2 regions of the Streptomyces sp. NBC_00670 genome follow, and region 2 is predicted to be linked to the other one. Evidence: riboswitches for the same ligand, from Rfam matches in the RefSeq annotation. Region 2 holds a riboswitch; the other holds the start of a gene.
What was found. A riboswitch is a leader RNA that binds a small molecule or an ion and turns the genes downstream of it on or off. The one in region 2 is predicted to bind glycine.

Region 1 (8,539 bases), 4.0 Mb from region 2:
AGCGGGACACGAAGTCGGTCTCCGTGGAGGACACGTACGACGTCGACATCCACGACCGGGTACGGGTCCGTACGGAGGTGACGCGGCTCGCGGAGCGGTGCGTACGGCGGCTGCGGGAGGCGGGGCTCTCGGGGCGCACCATCGTGCTGAAGGTGCGGCGGTACGACTTTTCCACGCTGACCCGCTCCGAGACCCTGCGCGGGCCCACGGACGACCCGGCGGTGGTGCGCGAGGCGGCCGGGCGGCTGCTGGAGTCGGTGGACACGACCGGTGGCGTACGGCTGCTCGGGGTCGGGGTCAGCGGACTCGCCGACTACACGCAGGAGGACCTGTTCGCGCAGGCGCATCTGGAGGCCGGGGGGACTGCCGCGCCGCCGGAGGAAACGGGGCGGGACGCGGGGCCCGGGGAACCCGGCGGGGCGCCGCCGGGAGCGGACGACGACGCGGTGCGTGGAGAGCCCGCCGGAGCGGCGGAACGGCACTGGCGGCCCGGCCAGGACGTGACGCACGCCGAACTCGGGCCCGGGTGGGTGCAGGGCAGCGGGCTGGGGCGAGTGACCGTACGGTTCGAGACGCCGCAGTCCGCGCCGGGGCGGGTGCGTACGTTCCGGGCGGAGGACGCCGACCTCCAGCCGGCGGATCCGCTGCCGCTGATTTCCGCGCCGGGCCCGGGCTACGCCGGCCCGCCGCGGCGGATACCCGCGGCGAACCCGGGGGCTCCCGGCCCCGGCACGGACCCGCAGGGCTCCGGCGTCGGGGCGCGGGAGCACGGCGTCGATGCGCAGGGCCCCGGCGTCAAGGTGCAGGACTACGACATCGAGCCGCAGGGCCCCGGCGTCGAGGCGCAGGACCACGACACCGAGGCGCGGAAGCGCGGCGTCGATGCGCAGGGCCCCGGCACCGAGCCGCCTGGCCCCGACACTGAGCTGCGGAAGCGCGACACCGAGCCGCAGGAACCCGGCGTCGAGCCGCAGGAGCCCGGCGTCGAGCCGCATGGTTCAGGTGGCGTCATGCGCGCGGGCGTGGCCCAGCCGTCTCGCTCCGACGCCGAGGCGGGCGGAGGGGTTGCTGGAGCGGGCCCGGGCCCGGGCGCTGCCGAGGCCGGCGGTTCGGGCGCCGATGTCCACACGGGCGTCGGCGAGGCGCACGGCCCCGGCAGCGGGACGGGCGGGGGCAGCCCCGGCGCCAGGACGGGCGGGGGCGCCGTCGAGCCCCGTGGCTCCGGCGTCGTTGTACGTGGGGGTGCCGTCGAGCTCCCTGGCTCCGGCGCCGATGTCCGTGGCGGCGCGACGGGGGCCGGTGCCGACGCGTCCCGTGCCGACCGCCGGCCCCGGCGCGGCCGGAAGGCTCAGGACGCCTCGTCCGTGCCCGCCAGTTCGTCCGCCGGTGCCGGGAGGGCGCCGTCGGCGCCCTCGCCGACCTCCGCTCCGTCCCTGCCTCCCGCCACTCGGCCGAACGAGTGGTCCGGCGCCGGGGGAGGGGCGGCGGCGTCGAGTCCGTAGTGGTGGTAGAGCTGCAGTTCCTGCTCGGGGGAGAGGTGGCGGCCGACGCCGAAGTCCGGGGCGTCCCTGATCAAGGCGCGCTCGAAGGGGACGCGGAGGGTGCCGTCCTCCAGCGCGCTGGGGCCCAGCGGCACGAACGCGTCCCGGGAGAAGAGGCCGGTGCGTATGGCGGCCCACTCCGGGAGCCCGGTGGCGTCGTCGAGGTAGACCTCGTCGATCGTGCCGATCTTGGCGCCCTTGCGGTCGAACGCCTTGCGGCCGATCAGATTGCGCGGATCGATGTCGGTCTGCACGGTCCCGTCCCTCCTGGCGGTGCGTGTCGGAAACACCACGAAACGGCATCATCCGGGAGGCGGCCACTCGGCAACCGGTCCGAAGGACCCGCTGGTAGGCTGGTGAGCGGCCGTCGACCCCGCGCGGGAGAGCCCTCCGGAGACGATCCGGGGGCGCCGAAGGAGCAACTCCTCCCCGGAATCTCTCAGGCACCCGTACCGCGCGGACGAGGTCACTCTGGAAAGCAGAGCGGGTATCGACGGTGTCCGCTCTCACCGACGGTGAAAGCCGCAGCGCCCGCTCCGGGCCGGTCCGGCGAAGCTCTCAGGTCGAGATGACAGAGGGGGAGGCCGCCGGGGTACCCGCGCCGAGGTGCCCCTCGCAGGTCGCGCCAGACCAGGAGGCCTCCGCAATGACCGCCCACCGCACTCCGCTCTCCCAGCTCGAACAGGGCATCCCGTTCGAACAGCGCCACATCGGCCCCGACGCCGGGGACCGGGCGAAGATGCTCGCCCAGGTCGGCTACGGCTCGCTCGACGAACTGACCGCGGCCGCCGTCCCCGACGTGATCAAGAACGCCGAGGCTCTGGGACTGCCCGGTGCCCGTACCGAGCCCGAGGTACTGGCCGAGCTGCGCGGCCTCGCCGACCGCAACCAGGTGCTCACCCCCATGATCGGTCTGGGCTACTACGGCACGTTCACGCCCCCGGTCATCCTGCGCAACGTCATGGAGAACCCCGCCTGGTACACGGCGTACACCCCGTACCAGCCGGAGATCTCGCAGGGCCGCCTCGAGGCGCTGCTCAACTTCCAGACCGTCGTCGCCGACCTCACCGGGCTGCCCACCTCCGGCGCCTCCCTCCTCGACGAGGGAACTGCGGCCGCCGAGGCGATGGCGCTGTCCCGGCGCATGGGCCGCAACAAGAACGGCCTGTTCCTCGTGGACGCGGACACCCTGCCGCAGACCGTCGCCGTGCTGCGGACCCGGGCCGAGCCGACCGGCGTCGAGATCCTCGTCGCCGACCTGAGCGACGGCATCCCGGCCGGGATCGCCGAGCGGGAGATCAACGGCGTCCTCCTGCAGTACCCGGGGGCCTCCGGAGCCGTACGCGACCTCCGACCCGTCATCGAACAGGCGCACGAGCTCGGTGCGCTCGTCACCGTCGCCGCCGACCTGCTCGCCCTCACGCTGCTCACCTCGCCCGGCGAGCTCGGCGCCGACATCGCGGTCGGCACCACCCAGCGGTTCGGCGTCCCCATGGGCTTCGGCGGGCCGCACGCCGGCTACATGGCGGTGGGCGAGAAGTTCGCGCGCAGCCTGCCCGGCCGTCTCGTCGGCGTCTCCGTGGACGCCGACGGCAACAAGGCGTACCGGCTCGCCCTGCAGACGCGGGAGCAGCACATCCGCCGTGAGAAGGCGACCAGCAACATCTGCACCGCCCAGGTGCTGCTCGCCGTGATGGCCGGGATGTACGCCGTGTACCACGGCGCCGAGGGGCTGCGCACCATCGCCCGGCGCACCCACCGCTACGCCGCGATCCTCGCCGCAGGGCTCACCGCGGGCGGGGCCGAGGTCGTCCACGGCGCCTACTTCGACACGCTGACCGTGCGCGTGCCCGGCCGGGCCGCCGAGGTGGTCGCCGCCGCACGGGAGAACGGCGTCAACCTCCACCAGGCCGACGCCGACCACGTCTCGCTCGCCTGCGACGAGACCACCACGCGGGACGCGCTCGGCGCGGTGTGGGGCGCGTTCGGCGCGGTGTGGGGCGCGTTCGGCATCGAGGCGGACGTCGAGACGCTGGACGCCGCCGCCGAGGACGCGCTGCCCCAGGCGCTGCTGCGCACCGACGAGGTCCTCACCCACCCCGTCTTCCACCAGCACCGCTCCGAGACCGCGATGCTGCGCTATCTGCGCCGGCTCGCCGACCGCGACTACGCGCTGGACCGCGGCATGATCCCGCTGGGTTCCTGCACGATGAAGCTCAACGCGACCACCGAGATGGAGCCGGTCACCTGGCCCGAGTTCGGGCAACTGCATCCCTTCGCCCCGGCCGAGCAGGCGCAGGGCTACCTCACGCTCATCCGTGAGCTGGAGGAGCGGCTGGCGGAGGTCACCGGCTACGACAAGGTCTCCCTGCAGCCCAACGCGGGTTCCCAGGGCGAGCTGGCCGGGCTGCTCGCGGTGCGCGGCTACCACCGTGCCCGCGGCGACGAGCAGCGCACGGTCTGCCTGATCCCGTCCTCCGCGCACGGCACCAACGCCGCCAGCGCGGTCATGGCCGGGATGAAGGTCGTCGTGGTGAAGACCGCCGGGGACGGCGAGATCGACGTCGACGATCTGCGGACCAAGATCGAGAAGCACCGGGACGAGCTGGCCGTGCTGATGATCACGTACCCCTCCACGCACGGCGTGTTCGAGGAGCACGTGGCCGACATCTGTGCCCAGGTGCACGACGCGGGCGGCCAGGTCTACGTCGACGGCGCCAACCTCAACGCGCTGGTCGGGCTCGCCAGGCCGGGGCACTTCGGCGGCGACGTCTCCCACCTCAACCTGCACAAGACGTTCTGCATCCCGCACGGCGGCGGCGGTCCCGGCGTCGGCCCGGTGGCCGTCCGCGACCACCTGGCGCCGTACCTGCCCAACCACCCGCTGCAGCCCGCGGCCGGCCCCGAGACGGGCGTCGGCCCGGTCTCGGCCGCGCCCTGGGGTTCCGCCGGCATCCTGCCGATCTCCTGGGCGTACGTCCGGCTGATGGGCGGCGAGGGCCTCAAGCGCGCCACGCAGGTGGCCGTGCTCTCCGCCAACTACATCGCCAAGCGGCTCGAGCCGCACTTCCCGGTGCTGTACACCGGCCCCGGCGGGCTGGTTGCCCACGAGTGCATCATCGACCTGCGGCCGCTGACCAAGGCCACCGGCGTGAGCGTGGACGACGTCGCCAAGCGGCTGATCGACTACGGCTTCCACGCGCCGACCATGTCGTTCCCGGTGGCCGGGACGCTGATGATCGAGCCGACCGAGTCGGAGGACGTGAGCGAACTCGACCGGTTCTGCGAAGCCATGATCGCCATTCGCGCGGAGATCGAGAAGGTCGGCGCGGGCGAGTGGCCCGCGGACGACAACCCGCTGCGCAACGCCCCGCACACCGCCGCCGCGCTCGGCGGCGCGTGGGACCACGCGTACACCCGCGAGGAGGCGGTGTTCCCGGCCGGGGTGTCGGCCGCGGACAAGTACTGGCCGCCGGTGCGCCGGATCGACCAGGCCTTCGGCGACCGGAACCTGGTCTGCTCCTGTCCGCCGCTGGACGCCTACGCGCAGTAATCGTCCGCGCGAACGCGTCGGGGCCGGTCCGGGAGTGCTCTCCCGCCGGCCCCTTCGTGGTCGTGCTCCGTCCTCCGGCTCAGGCGGCCGTCATCGCCCGGGCGCCGCTGCGGTGCGGGGCGATGACCCGGCCGTCGGGCAGGAGCTCACCGGTGTCCTCGAAGAGCAGAACGCCGTTGCACAGCAGGCTCCAGCCCTGTTCGGGGTGGTGCGCCACGAGGCGGGCGGACTCCCGGTCGGCGGATTCTGCGGACGGACACGGTGGCTGGTGCTGGCACATGGTGGAGGGGATCTTTCGCTCTGTCGTGATGTGTGAGGTGAGTGTCGGTTCTGCCCTGCGGCTCGATGCGTCGTTCATGGCCGCCCCCCGTTGGCGAAGTGTCTTGCTCGGACCCAGTGTTGCCCTGCGGGCGTCGATCCGCAGGGATTTCGCGGCACCGCTTCTCACAGGTTCTAGACGCATCACTCGCCCGGGTGGTTCAGCCCGACAGTACCGTCACTTCGGATGGTTGGCGATGGCCGGAACAGGCTAGTCAGACCGGGCTGACCAGCGGATTTTCCCTCTAACGAGCGAGGGGGAGCGCGATTGAGCGCAGGTCCGTACCTAGGGTGTCGCGCCGTGCGCGAGGTGTGTTCGGGGAGGCGCCGTACGGCCCCTGACGGCGCGCGGCCCCGCCCGGTGAGGGGCGGGGCCGGTCCGGTCAGGCCGCCGGGGAGTCCGCGTGGGCCGGGCCCACGGGGTCCGGGGGGCCGAGGAGGGGGGACGGGGCCGTCGTGCGGAGGGTGAGCATCGGGAGCAGATCGGCGGCCCGGTACGGGCGGTGCGCGGCGATGCCGGGCGGTGCCGGCGCCAGCGGCACCAGCAGGTCGGTGGCGAGCGGGGCGCCGCTCGCCCCGTCGGCCGCGGGGTCGCCGTGCAGCCACAGCGTGAGCATGTACAGCTCCGGCACGGACAGCAGCCGGGGCTGGTACGGCTGTGCCGCCGCCTCGGCCTGGCGCAGCGCGAGCTCCGTGGAGGCGATGTACGGGCCCTCGAAGAAGTGCGAGAAGGCCCAGCCGTCGGGCGTCAGCATCGACTCCGCGGCGGCCACCGCCCGGTCGCCGCTGCGGATGAGGAACCGCCACCCGGAGAGCCTGGTGGTGGCGCCCGCGGCGGTGTTCCGCTCCAGGACGTGCACCGGGAGCGGCAGATCGGGCGTGACGGGGCCCGGAGCGGCGCGCAGCGAGGGAGTGCGCGCCTCACGGACCGCGGTCGGGGAACCGAGTGCCGTCAGGACGGAGCGCAGGGCGGGGGCGGGAGCCGGGGGGACGTGCAGCGGCATGGTGGGTCGCCTCTCATTCGACAGGCACGGTGGCGCGCAGGCGTGGGTGGGCGTGCGGACGACGCTGTCAGCTCTCGGGGTCAGAGGTGGCGGGGCCGGTACCCGGACGGATGACGGCACCGCGGTGGAAATGACGGTGCCGTGACGACAGGGCGGGGACCGCGAGCGCCAACTCTCTGCCTCGTTCGCGAATTTTATACGACGTGTGTTCGCCCGATGTTTCGTCTAGACGTTGTCGTCATCAACAACAAGCGGCTATTCGGCCGTGAAAAAGCGTGGGTTTGTCCCGGTCCGGAGTGGGTACCCGCCCCGTGACCTCGGAATACGCTGTGGAAGGGGACGGCTGAATCTCGTTGGCGTTTTTCACGAGATGCACGAGTTGGTTGAGAACCGGAACTGCTTACTGCTTCATGCCCCCTGAATGTGCCTGTGGACCACCGCTCCAGCGTAGCGGCGCGCCGGTTCGCGTGAAGGAGTAATCGAAGGAGTGGGCCATGAGCGGGACGGGACGGACGGTACGTGACCGGCCGTCGCCGACCGGGACGTTACCGATCGCCGAGCCGGGGCATCATCCCCCGTGACCCATGACAACAGCGGCCGTACCCTCGGCCTGCCCATTCGAGGAGGGACACTTCGATGGGGGAGAAGGTCGTGGCAGGGCCGTTCGACCTGTCGGATCGTCACCGGTATCGCGACAAGCTCCGGGACTGTCTGACCGGGCTGGGACGGCTGCTGGAGGAGAAGCGATTCGACCGGCCCAGGAACCTGATGGGCCTGGAGATCGAACTCAATCTCGTCGACGGCGACGGTCAGCCGCGCATGATGAATGCACAGGTCCTGGAAAGGATAGCCAGCCGGGATTTCCAAACAGAACTCGCCATGTTCAATCTGGAAGTCAACATTGCGCCACACCGGCTGGGTGAGCGGGTTTTCGACCGGCTCGCGGAGGAGTTGCGCACGTCACTCGCGTACGCCGACCGGAAAGCCGGCGAGCTCGACGCCGGAATCGTGATGATCGGCATTCTGCCGACGCTCGACCGGGACGACCTGGTGTCGTCGAACCTTTCCGCCGTCGACCGCTACACGCTGCTCAACGACCAGATCGTCGCCGCGCGCGGTGAGGACTTCAAGCTCGACATCGACGGCGTCGAACGGCTCGTCTGCACCTCCCGTTCCATCGCGCCGGAGGCCGCCTGCACCTCCGTGCAGCTGCATCTCCAGGTCACGCCCGAGCGGTTCGCCGACGTGTGGAACGCGGCCCAGGCGGTCAGCGCCGCGCAGATCGCCGTCGGCGCCAACGCGCCCTTCCTGTTCGGGCACGAGCTGTGGCGCGAGTCGCGGCCGCCGCTGTTCCAGCAGTCCACCGACACCCGCCCGCCCGAGCTTCAGGCGCAGGGGGTGCGGCCGCGGACCTGGTTCGGGGAGCGGTGGATCTCCTCCGCGTACGACCTGTTCGAGGAGAACCTGCGCTACTACCCCGCGCTGCTCCCGATCTGCGACGAGGAGGAGCCGCTGCGCGTGCTCGACGAGGGCGGCGCCCCCAAGCTCTCCGAACTCGTCCTGCACAACGGCACGATCTACCGCTGGAACCGCCCGGTGTACGAGGTCGTCGACGACGTCCCGCACCTCCGGGTGGAGAACCGGGTGCTGCCCGCCGGGCCGACCGTGATCGACGTCGTCGCCAACGCGGCCTTCTACTACGGCCTCGTCCGCGCGCTCGCCGAGGAACCGCGGCCGGTGTGGACGAAGCTGCCGTTCGAGGCCGCGGCCGACAACTTCGAGGCGGCCTGCCGGTACGGCATCGACGCCCGGCTGCGGTGGCCGCGACGCGGCCGGCTCGGCGGGGTCGCGGAGGTCGACGCGGTCACCCTCGTCCGCGAGGAACTGCTGCCGCTCGCCCGGGCCGGGCTGGACGCGTGGGGCGTGGAGCCCGCCGACCGCGATCTGTACCTCGGCGTCATCGAGGAGCGGTGCCGGCGGCGGACCAACGGCGCGAAGTGGCAGGCAGAGACGTTCCACCACGCGCTGGAGAAGGGCCTGAGCCGGGACGCGGCACTGGCGGCGACGACGCGGCGGTACCGGGAGCTGATGCTGAAGGGCGAGCCGGTGCACGGCTGGCCGGT
Region 2 (8,539 bases):
GAACGAGTAGCCGAAGCAGGGCGCGGCGCAGTTCGTGACGTCGCCGCCGCCCGAGTAGGTGCGGCCGACGAAGATGCCCTTGAAGAACTCCCAGACCTGGGAGTAGATCGGGTCGGCCAGGCCGAGCTTCTCCCGTACGGCCTCGACCGAGGCGGGGTCCGCCTGCTTGCCCACGAAGCTCGTGGCGATGTCGACGCCCGCCCATTTGGGGACGAGGAAGAAGATGCTGAAGACCACCACGATGATGACCACCAGCATCACTGCGGCGGCGAGCAGCCGCCTGATGAGGTAAGCGAGCACAGCTTACGGCCCGCCGCGGACCGCGGGCCGCCGGAGGTCTTCCGGCGGCCCGCGGTCACGCCGCGCCGGCCTTCACCTGCCTTTCGTGCCGTTCGGCGGGTGTGCCGGGATTTACTTCGTGGACTTCAGGCCCATGTTGACGAAGTCGTACATACCGCTGTACGCACCCGTCGTGTACACGTTGGCCACGTTCGAACCGCGCCAGTTGATGAACTTCTCGAAGACGAAGGGCAGGTAGTAGCCGCCCTCCATGACCTTGTGGTTGATCTCCGTGGCGATCTCGGCCTTCTTGGAGTCCTCGAGCGTCTTGTTGTAGTCGTCGAAGAGTCCGTCGATCGCCTTGTCCTTGATCATGGCGAAGTTGTTGTTGCCGCTCTCGAGGATGTACTTGCTGTCCCACAGCGGCAGACCGAAGCCCTGGACGGACGGGAAGTCCGGGCCCCAGCCCATGATGATGATGCCGTAGCCCTTCTTCTTCACGTTCGAGGGGCTGCCGATGATGCCGGCGGTCTGCGAGCCGTCGTACTGGTCGATGTCGACGGTGATGCCGACCTTCTTCAGCGAGGCCTGCATCGACGTGGCGGTGGCCACCTCGACCGGCTTGTTGTTGCGGACCGCGATGGTGGTCTTGAAGCCGTTCGGCTTGCCGCAGGCCTTCAGCTCTTCCTTGGCCTTCTCGACGTTGCCGTTCTTGTTGTCCGTCGCCAGCTTGTACGGGTCGTACTTCTGGCCCTCGGCACCCGGCACCGACGGCGGGAGCATGTTGGTGCCGATGTCACCGCCGGCCTGCGGGCCGCCGCGCGCGGTCTGCAGGGAGACGTGGTCGGCGCCGTAGATCACGGCCTTGCGGCAGTGCTCGTTGTCGAACGGCTTCACGTTCTGCGGGAAGACCGCGTAACGGATGTAGCCGGAGACCGGGTTGTCGACGTTGGCCTTGTGCTCCTTCAGGGCGGTGGAGCGGCCCTGCGGGGACAGACCGGTCTGGGCCAGGTCGATGTCGTAGTCGCCGTTGATCAGACGCGAGTCCAGGTCGTTGGCGTTGGTGAAGAACTTGATGCTGACCTTGTCCGGGTAGGCCTTGCGGACCGGGTCCGAGGAGGCCTTCCAGTTGGTGTTGCGCACCAGCATCAGGTTCTTGCCGGGCGCGTAGGACTGGAACTTGTACGGGCCCGAGGAGAACGGGTGCAGACCGTACTTGGACTTGGTGTCCTTGTCCTGGCGGACCGGCGAGGACGAGGTCAGCGCCAGCATCTGGAGGAAGTCCGAGTTGGCCTTCGGCAGGTGGAAGACGATGGTCTTCTCGTCCGGCGTGTCGATCGCCTTCAGACCCAGGTGGTCCTTGGAGCTGTCCTTGTAGGGGCCCTTGTACTCGCCCTTGGGGTCGAGGACGTCCTTCATGTAGACCGGACCGCCGGACAGCACGTCCTGGGCCCACTGGCGCTCGATGCCGTACTTGATGTCCTGGGCGGTGATGGCCTTGCCGTCCTCCCACGTGACGCCGTCACGCAGGGTGAAGGTGTAGGTCTTGCCGTCGTCCGAGACCTTGCCCATGTCGGCGGCGAGGTCGGGGGTCAGCTCGGCGCCCGTGGTGCCCGGCTCCGTCTTGTACGTCAGCAGCTGACGGCTGTAGTAGCGGGAGAAGTTCCACATGAAGCCGTAGTAGCCACGGGTGGTGTCCCACGAGTCGGCGTCCTGGACGCTGGCGAACTTGAGCTCGCCGCCCTTCTTGGCCAGCGAGGCCTGGGCGACCTTGTTGTTGGCCGCGTCGAAACCGGCCGCGCCGCTCTTCGAACCGCCGTCGCTGTCGTCGTTGCCGCCGCACGCCGCCGTGCTCAGCAGCGCGGCGACCGCGATCGCGGCGGCCGCCGCCTGCTTGCGCCGCCCTGTGGTGCGTTGGGTAGTCACGATCTCGGATCCTCCGGATGTCAATCGGCTCGCGGACAATTCGCGAACCTCAGTAGGGGGTACGGCAGTTCAGCGGGAACCCTTCGGGTCGAGCGCGTCACGCACGCCGTCGCCGAAGAGGTTGAAGGCAAGGACGGTGATGAAGATCGCCACGCCGGGGACCACCATGAACATGGGGTCCGACTCGTAGTAGTCGATCGCGGTGGAGAGCATCTGCCCCCAGGAGGAGGTGGGCGGCTTGACGCCCACGCCCAGGAAGCTGAGCGCCGCCTCGGTGAGGATGTTGGTCGGGATCATCATCGTCGTGTACACGATGATGGGCGCGACCAGGTTGGGCAGCAGCTCCTTGAACAGGATGTAGAAGCGGCCGGCACCCAGCGAGCGGGCCGCCTCGACGTACTCGCGTTCGCGCATGGACAGCGTCTGGCCGCGCACCACACGGCCGATGTACGGCCAGCCGAAGAAGCCGATGACGAGGATCATCACGAACACGCGCACGCCGGTGCCGGACAGGCCCAGCATGTTGTTCGGCATCACCGAGACCAGGGCGATGATGAACAGCAGCTGCGGGAAGGCGAGCAGACCGTCCATGACGCGGCTGACGACGGCGTCGACCCAGCCGCCGAAGAAGCCGGCGAGGATGCCGAGGACGGTGCCGAGGACCACGGCCACCAGGGCCGACAGGAAGCCGACGAGGAGCGAGATCCGGGAGCCGTAGATGATGCGGGCGAAGATGTCGCGGCCGTTGACGGGCTCGACACCGAGGAGGTGGTCGCCGCTGATGCCGCCCAGGGACCCGGTGGGGGTGCCGAACAGCGGGTCGATCAGGTTCTCGTGGTAGGCGTCGGGGTCCTGCCCGGCCAGCAGCGGAGCGAAGATCGCGACCAGGATCAGCAGGAGTACGACGACGCCCCCCGTCAGGGCGAGCTTGTCCCGCTTCAGGCGCTCCCAGGCGATCCGGCCCAGGGAACGCCCCTGTACGGCCTTCGTACCGGCGCCTTGAACCGCCGCTTCCTCGGCCGCACTCGGAGCCGCTTCCGCGGTCGGCTCGTGCAATGGTGCCGTCATCTGGCAGGGACCCCTCTCAACCGGCGGTAGCCGGCCCGCACTTGCCGCTCGTAGCGGCGTGATCAGTCCGTCGTACACGGGAGCGAACGCTCCCCTGGTGCGGGAGTCTTCAACGCTCCGGCGATCTGTTGCCAGGGTTGACGGTGAATGGATGCGCAACCGTGATGCTCTTTGAGGTGTTCCGTTATGCGGACAGTGGGTAACGGGAGCCGGACGAGGGGCAATTGGGGCATGGGACCCGATAGCCGAACGGAACCGATCCTTCCGTTGCCATCTACGCGCGAAGAAACACGGAGTTAACGTGAAGGTACGATGAGCAGCCTTCACGCGGCAGCGTACGCGTGTCTCAGTATCCGGGCGTGTGCGGGTAGCCGTAGCCGGAGGCGGGCGCACCGGCCGGGGCGTGGGCCTCGCGGTCGTAGAACGGCCGGGCCCGGGCGCGCAGCCACATCGCGACGGGATCGTGCGGGTCGGAGAGCGCGACGGTGGAGACGGGCAGCCCGTCCGGCACGGCGACGACCGACTGCCGCATCATCGTGCGCACCGCGTCCACCGCGGGCGGCGAGGCCTCGTAGACGTCCAGGCCGATGGCGAGGTACGGCGCGCCGAGCGCGGGCTGCACCCAGGCGCGGCGCAGCGCGCGCACCGCGGGGGTGCGGTGCGCGTTCTGCGTGAGCAGGGCGTAGAACTGCGGGATCTCGATGGCCGGTTCACTCATCCGCAGCGGTCCGGCCGGCTGCCTGTCCAGCCCCGTGGCGATCCGGCGCAGATCCAGCCAGGGGACGCCGACGCCGCCGCCGGGGGCGTGCGGATTGAGCCACAGGCCGTAGTGGTCGGGGTAGAGGGCGCGGGCCGCCTCAAGGCCGTCGACCACCTCGTAGGAACGGTTCCAGCCGCTGGCCGACAGCTCCTGCGCGGACGTCACACAGGGGGCGTACGGGAAGCCGCCGACCTCCATCGTCCCGTACTGGGCGTCGGGCGAGCCGGTCCGTCCCTGCCACAGCAGCATCCAGAGATGGCCGGAAGAGGGCGCCGCGAGCGCGCGGAGCAGCGCCTCGTAGGCGTCGTAACGCCCGGGCGTGACTTGGCGCAGCATGTGCTCGACCTGCCCGGCCGCGGCCGTGCCCGACGCGCTCACCTTCTACCGCCCCTTCGCGAGACATTGGCTGGGGACAGCTTAAGGTCTGCCGACGGCTGGGGGGTGGGTCGGGGAGCGCGGCCCTTCACGGGGCGCTGTCAGTAGCCCAGTTGGTAGAAGGGGCGGACGTTCTCCCTCAGCCAGTCGCAGACGGGGTCCTGGGCGGCGTCCAGGAAGACCATGTTGACGGGGGTGGCGACGGGGGCCTTGGCCAGGGCGCGGCCGAGGGCGTCCAGGGGGACCGTGTGCGCCTCGGGGTCCCGGGAGGCGAGTTCGACGCCGACGAACATGACGGGGTCGGCCGTCTCGATCGCGGCCAGGCAGCGGCGGGCGGAGAGCACGATGCCGGTCGCGGCGAACTCGGCGGAGGCGGCGGCGAGGAGGTCCACCGGGTCGTCCTGCCAGTCCGGCTCGAACAGCCGGACGCGGCCGCCGGAGGCGGGGCCGTCCAGCGGCGTACGGCCGCCCCGGCACAGTTCGGCCACGGCGTCGGGCGGCAGCGGGATGCCGAGCACGCCGTCCGGGTTGACGGCGAGGCCCACCTGCGGGGGCAGCCCGCGCGCGAACTCCACGGCGGGGGCGATGGTGAACCCCATGTGCGCGCCGACGACCTGGCGGAACTGTTCCTCGGAGCTGAAGACGGGGACGTAGACCTGGCCGTCCAGTTCCAGGGTGGGCAGGTCGAGCGGACCGCCGTGCGCGCCGCGGCCGTTGGGGAGCGGGACCCAGAGGAAGCTGCGGGTCAGCACCTCGACGATGCGGGCGCCGGCGGAGGGCACACCGAGGGAGGCGGAGAGCACCTCCTCCAGCTCGTTGCCGGGCCAGCCGCCGTGGGGGTGGGGTTGCGGGTGCGCCTGTGCCGGGATGTCCATGTGTGTCTCTACCGCCCTGCCCTGCCGGTGTGTGCCGTTCCGGCACGAAACCTTATCCCCCGGTGGGGTTACCGGTCGCCCTCGAATTCGATCCTGCGCAGGGCGTCCGCGGCGGGGCGGTCCAGGAGCGTGGCGGAGGCGCAGCCCTCGGGGAGCGTGCCGCGCTCGACCGCGCGCAGCAGCCGTCGCGCGGCCCTGCGGTGCCGGAGGAAGGCGTACGGCGAGACGCCCCGGCCGCGCTCGCGCTGGCCCGCGCGGGCCTGGTCGGCGCCGACGTCGAGGATCAGCAGGTGCAGGGCGCCGCCGCGGCGGCGGGCCTCGCGGGCGAGCCAGCCGCGCACCCAGGCTTGCGTGCCGCAGTCGTGCACGACCACGCCGCCGCCGGCGCGGACCGCGCGCCGCAGTCCGGCGTAGTGGGCGAGCCGGACGAGGGGGCGGTAGACGGCGTACGGGAGGAGGCGGGGGGTGCGGGCGTCCCAGCGGTCGCGGGTGTCCTGCGAGTCGATGCGGTGGCCGCGTACGGCGCGGTGCATCAGCGTGGACTTGCCGCTGCCGGGGAGGCCGGTGACGACGACGACGTCGTGGGGGGCGAAGGTCAGGCCGTGGGGGGTGCGGCCGGCGCGGTCGCGGAGGTCGCGGACGACGGGGGCGGTCGGTTGTGGCGGCAGCGCGACCGTTGTCCGGTCGGGCAGTGCGAGGGCCGGTGTCGTGCCGTACGCCGTGGACCTGTCCACCCTGATCGTCTCCCTCCGGGACATGCGAGTCCCTTCCCCGCCGAGCGTAAAGAAAAGGTAATGCACGGCGTCTCTCCAACAGGTCCGCCTCGTGCAACAGGCCTGCTACAGAGCGGGGGTGGGGTTCTGCGGGTGGTTCGTGGTCGCTCGCGCAGTCCCCACCCACCCGCACTCGCCGCACGCATCCCACCCACCCGAGCTCTCCCGCTCCGCGCGCATGCGATGATGGCGCCCCAACCGCATACCGGCCGTTTGAATCCGCGCGGGAGAGTCCCCGGCCCGAGGGCTGTGACCGGGGCGCCGAAGGAGCAAGCACTCCCTTGAATCTCTCAGGCCCAGTTACCGCGCGGGCGAGGCACATCTGAAAAGCGGACCGCCGACGACACGACCCCGGCGGTCCCACCCAAGGTGCAAGCCACGACCCCGTCACCGGGTCACGGCGAAGCTCTCAGGTTCCGATGACAGATGGGGAGGACAGGCAGTCGCAGTCGTACTCCGCGATGCCCGTCCACACCCGTCTCGCCACCCTCCACCCGGGAGAACGACCGATGAGCAGCACCACCCCCGGCACCCCCGCCACCCCCCGCCGCACCGCCCTCGACGCCCTGCACCGCTCCCTCGGCGCCACCATGACCGACTTCGCCGGCTGGGACATGCCCCTGCGCTACGGCTCCGAACGCGAGGAACACCTCGCCGTCCGCACCCGGGCCGGCCTGTTCGACCTCTCTCACATGGGCGAGATCGCCGTCACCGGCCCGGACGCCGCCGCCGTCCTCAACCACGCCCTGGTCGGCGACCTCCGCTCGGTCGCCGTCGGCCGCGCCCGCTACACCATGATCTGCCGCGCGGACGGCGGCATCCTCGACGACCTGATCGTCTACCGGCTCGCCGACACGGAGTACCTGGTCGTCGCCAACGCCTCCAACGCGCAGACCGTCCTCGACGCGCTCACCGAACGCGCCGCCGGCTTCGACGCCGAGGTGCGCGACGACCGGGACGCCTACGCGCTCCTCGCCGTCCAGGGCCCCGCCTCCCCCGGCATCCTCGCCTCCCTGACCGACGCCGACCTCGACGGCCTGAAGTACTACGCCGGCCTCCCCGGCACCGTCGCCGGCGTCCCCGCGCTGATCGCCCGCACCGGCTACACCGGCGAGGACGGCTTCGAACTGTTCGTCGCCCCCGCCGACGCGGAGAAGCTGTGGCAGGCACTCACCGAGGCCGGCGCGTCCGCGGGGCTCGTGCCGTGCGGGCTGTCCTGCCGGGACACGCTGCGCCTGGAGGCCGGCATGCCGCTGTACGGGCACGAGCTGACCACCGGGCTCACCCCGTTCGACGCCGGACTCGGCCGGGTGGTCAAGTTCGGCAAGGAGGGCGACTTCGTCGGCCGCGAGGCGCTGACCGCGGCCGCCGAACGGGCCGAGCAGAACCCGCCGCGGGTGCTCGTCGGGCTGGCCGCCGAGGGCCGCCGGGTGCCGCGCGCCGGCTACCCGGTCGTCGCGGACGGCACGGTGATCGGCGAGGTCACCTCGGGCGCGCCCTCCCCCACGCTCGGCAGGCCGATCGCCATGGCCTACGTCGACGCCGCGCACGCCGCGCCGGGCGCCCCCGGCGTCGCGGTGGACATCCGCGGCAGCCACGAGCCGTTCGAGGTCGTGGCGCTGCCGTTCTACAAGCGCCGCAAGTAACGACGCAGCCGAGCAGGCAGGGCAACCGGGAGCACCCCGGAACGGCCCGGCACGGTTCTGCGCGCGCCGGGCGCCCGGGACATGGAGACTGGGCGCACGTCCGGGCGCCCGCCCCACACCCGTACCTCAAGCCACTTCACGCCCGTCCCCCACACCCCCCATTCCCACCCCATTCCCCGCGTACAGGAGAATCCAGCCATGAGCGACAACCCCCAGCAGCTGCGCTACAGCAAGGAGCACGAGTGGCTGTCGGACGCCGTGGACGGCGTCTCGACGGTCGGCATCACCGAGCACGCGGCCAACGCGCTCGGCGACGTCGTCTTCGTCCAGCTCCCCGACGTCGGCGCCACCGTCACCGCGGGCGAGACCTGCGGCGAACTGGAGTCCACCAAGTCGGTCAGCGACCTGTACTCCCCGGTCACCGGTGAGGTCACCGAGGTCAACGACGACGTGGTCGGCGACCCGTCGCTGGTGAACTCCGCGCCCTTCGAGGGCGGCTGGCTGTTCAAGGTGCGGATCACCGGCACCCCGGACGACCTGCTCTCCGCGGACGAGTACACCGCCTTCATCGCCGGCTGAGGATCCCACCCATGTCACCGTTGTCCCCCCAGTCCGCCCAGTCTTCAGTGTCCCTGCTCAACGTCCCACTGCACGAGCTGGACCCCGACGTGGCCGCCGCGGTCGACGCCGAGCTGGACCGCCAGCAGTCCACCCTCGAGATGATCGCCTCGGAGAACTTCGCCCCGGTCGCGGTCATGGAGGCCCAGGGCTCGGTCCTCACCAACAAGTACGCCGAGGGCTACCCGGGCCGCCGCTACTACGGCGGCTGCGAGCACG

Region 1: it holds a riboswitch for glycine, as region 2 does, so the genes downstream of both, gcvP (aminomethyl-transferring glycine dehydrogenase) here and gcvT (glycine cleavage system aminomethyltransferase GcvT) in region 2, are expected to answer to the same signal.

Annotation. Positions count from the first base shown of each region.
Region 1 is NZ_CP109017.1:1,182,315-1,190,853, reverse strand. Features, by position in the region: partial or broken gene OIE12_RS05245 (DNA polymerase IV) at 1-761, shown strand, start outside; partial or broken gene OIE12_RS05240 (PRC-barrel domain-containing protein) at 1,430-1,795, opposite strand; glycine riboswitch at 1,910-2,006, shown strand; gene gcvP (aminomethyl-transferring glycine dehydrogenase) at 2,188-5,094, shown strand; gene OIE12_RS05230 (DUF5999 family protein) at 5,174-5,374, opposite strand; gene OIE12_RS05225 (hypothetical protein) at 5,796-6,416, opposite strand; gene OIE12_RS05220 (glutamate--cysteine ligase) at 7,053-8,539, shown strand, end outside.
Region 2 is NZ_CP109017.1:5,225,658-5,234,196, reverse strand. Features, by position in the region: gene OIE12_RS23390 (ABC transporter permease) at 1-300, opposite strand, end outside; gene OIE12_RS23385 (ABC transporter substrate-binding protein) at 412-2,205, opposite strand; gene OIE12_RS23380 (ABC transporter permease) at 2,275-3,273, opposite strand; gene OIE12_RS23375 (enhanced serine sensitivity protein SseB C-terminal domain-containing protein) at 3,620-4,411, opposite strand; gene OIE12_RS23370 (enhanced serine sensitivity protein SseB) at 4,510-5,283, opposite strand; gene OIE12_RS23365 (AAA family ATPase) at 5,352-6,017, opposite strand; glycine riboswitch at 6,271-6,372, shown strand; glycine riboswitch at 6,373-6,492, shown strand; gene gcvT (glycine cleavage system aminomethyltransferase GcvT) at 6,566-7,702, shown strand; gene gcvH (glycine cleavage system protein GcvH) at 7,901-8,281, shown strand; gene glyA (serine hydroxymethyltransferase) at 8,329-8,539, shown strand, end outside.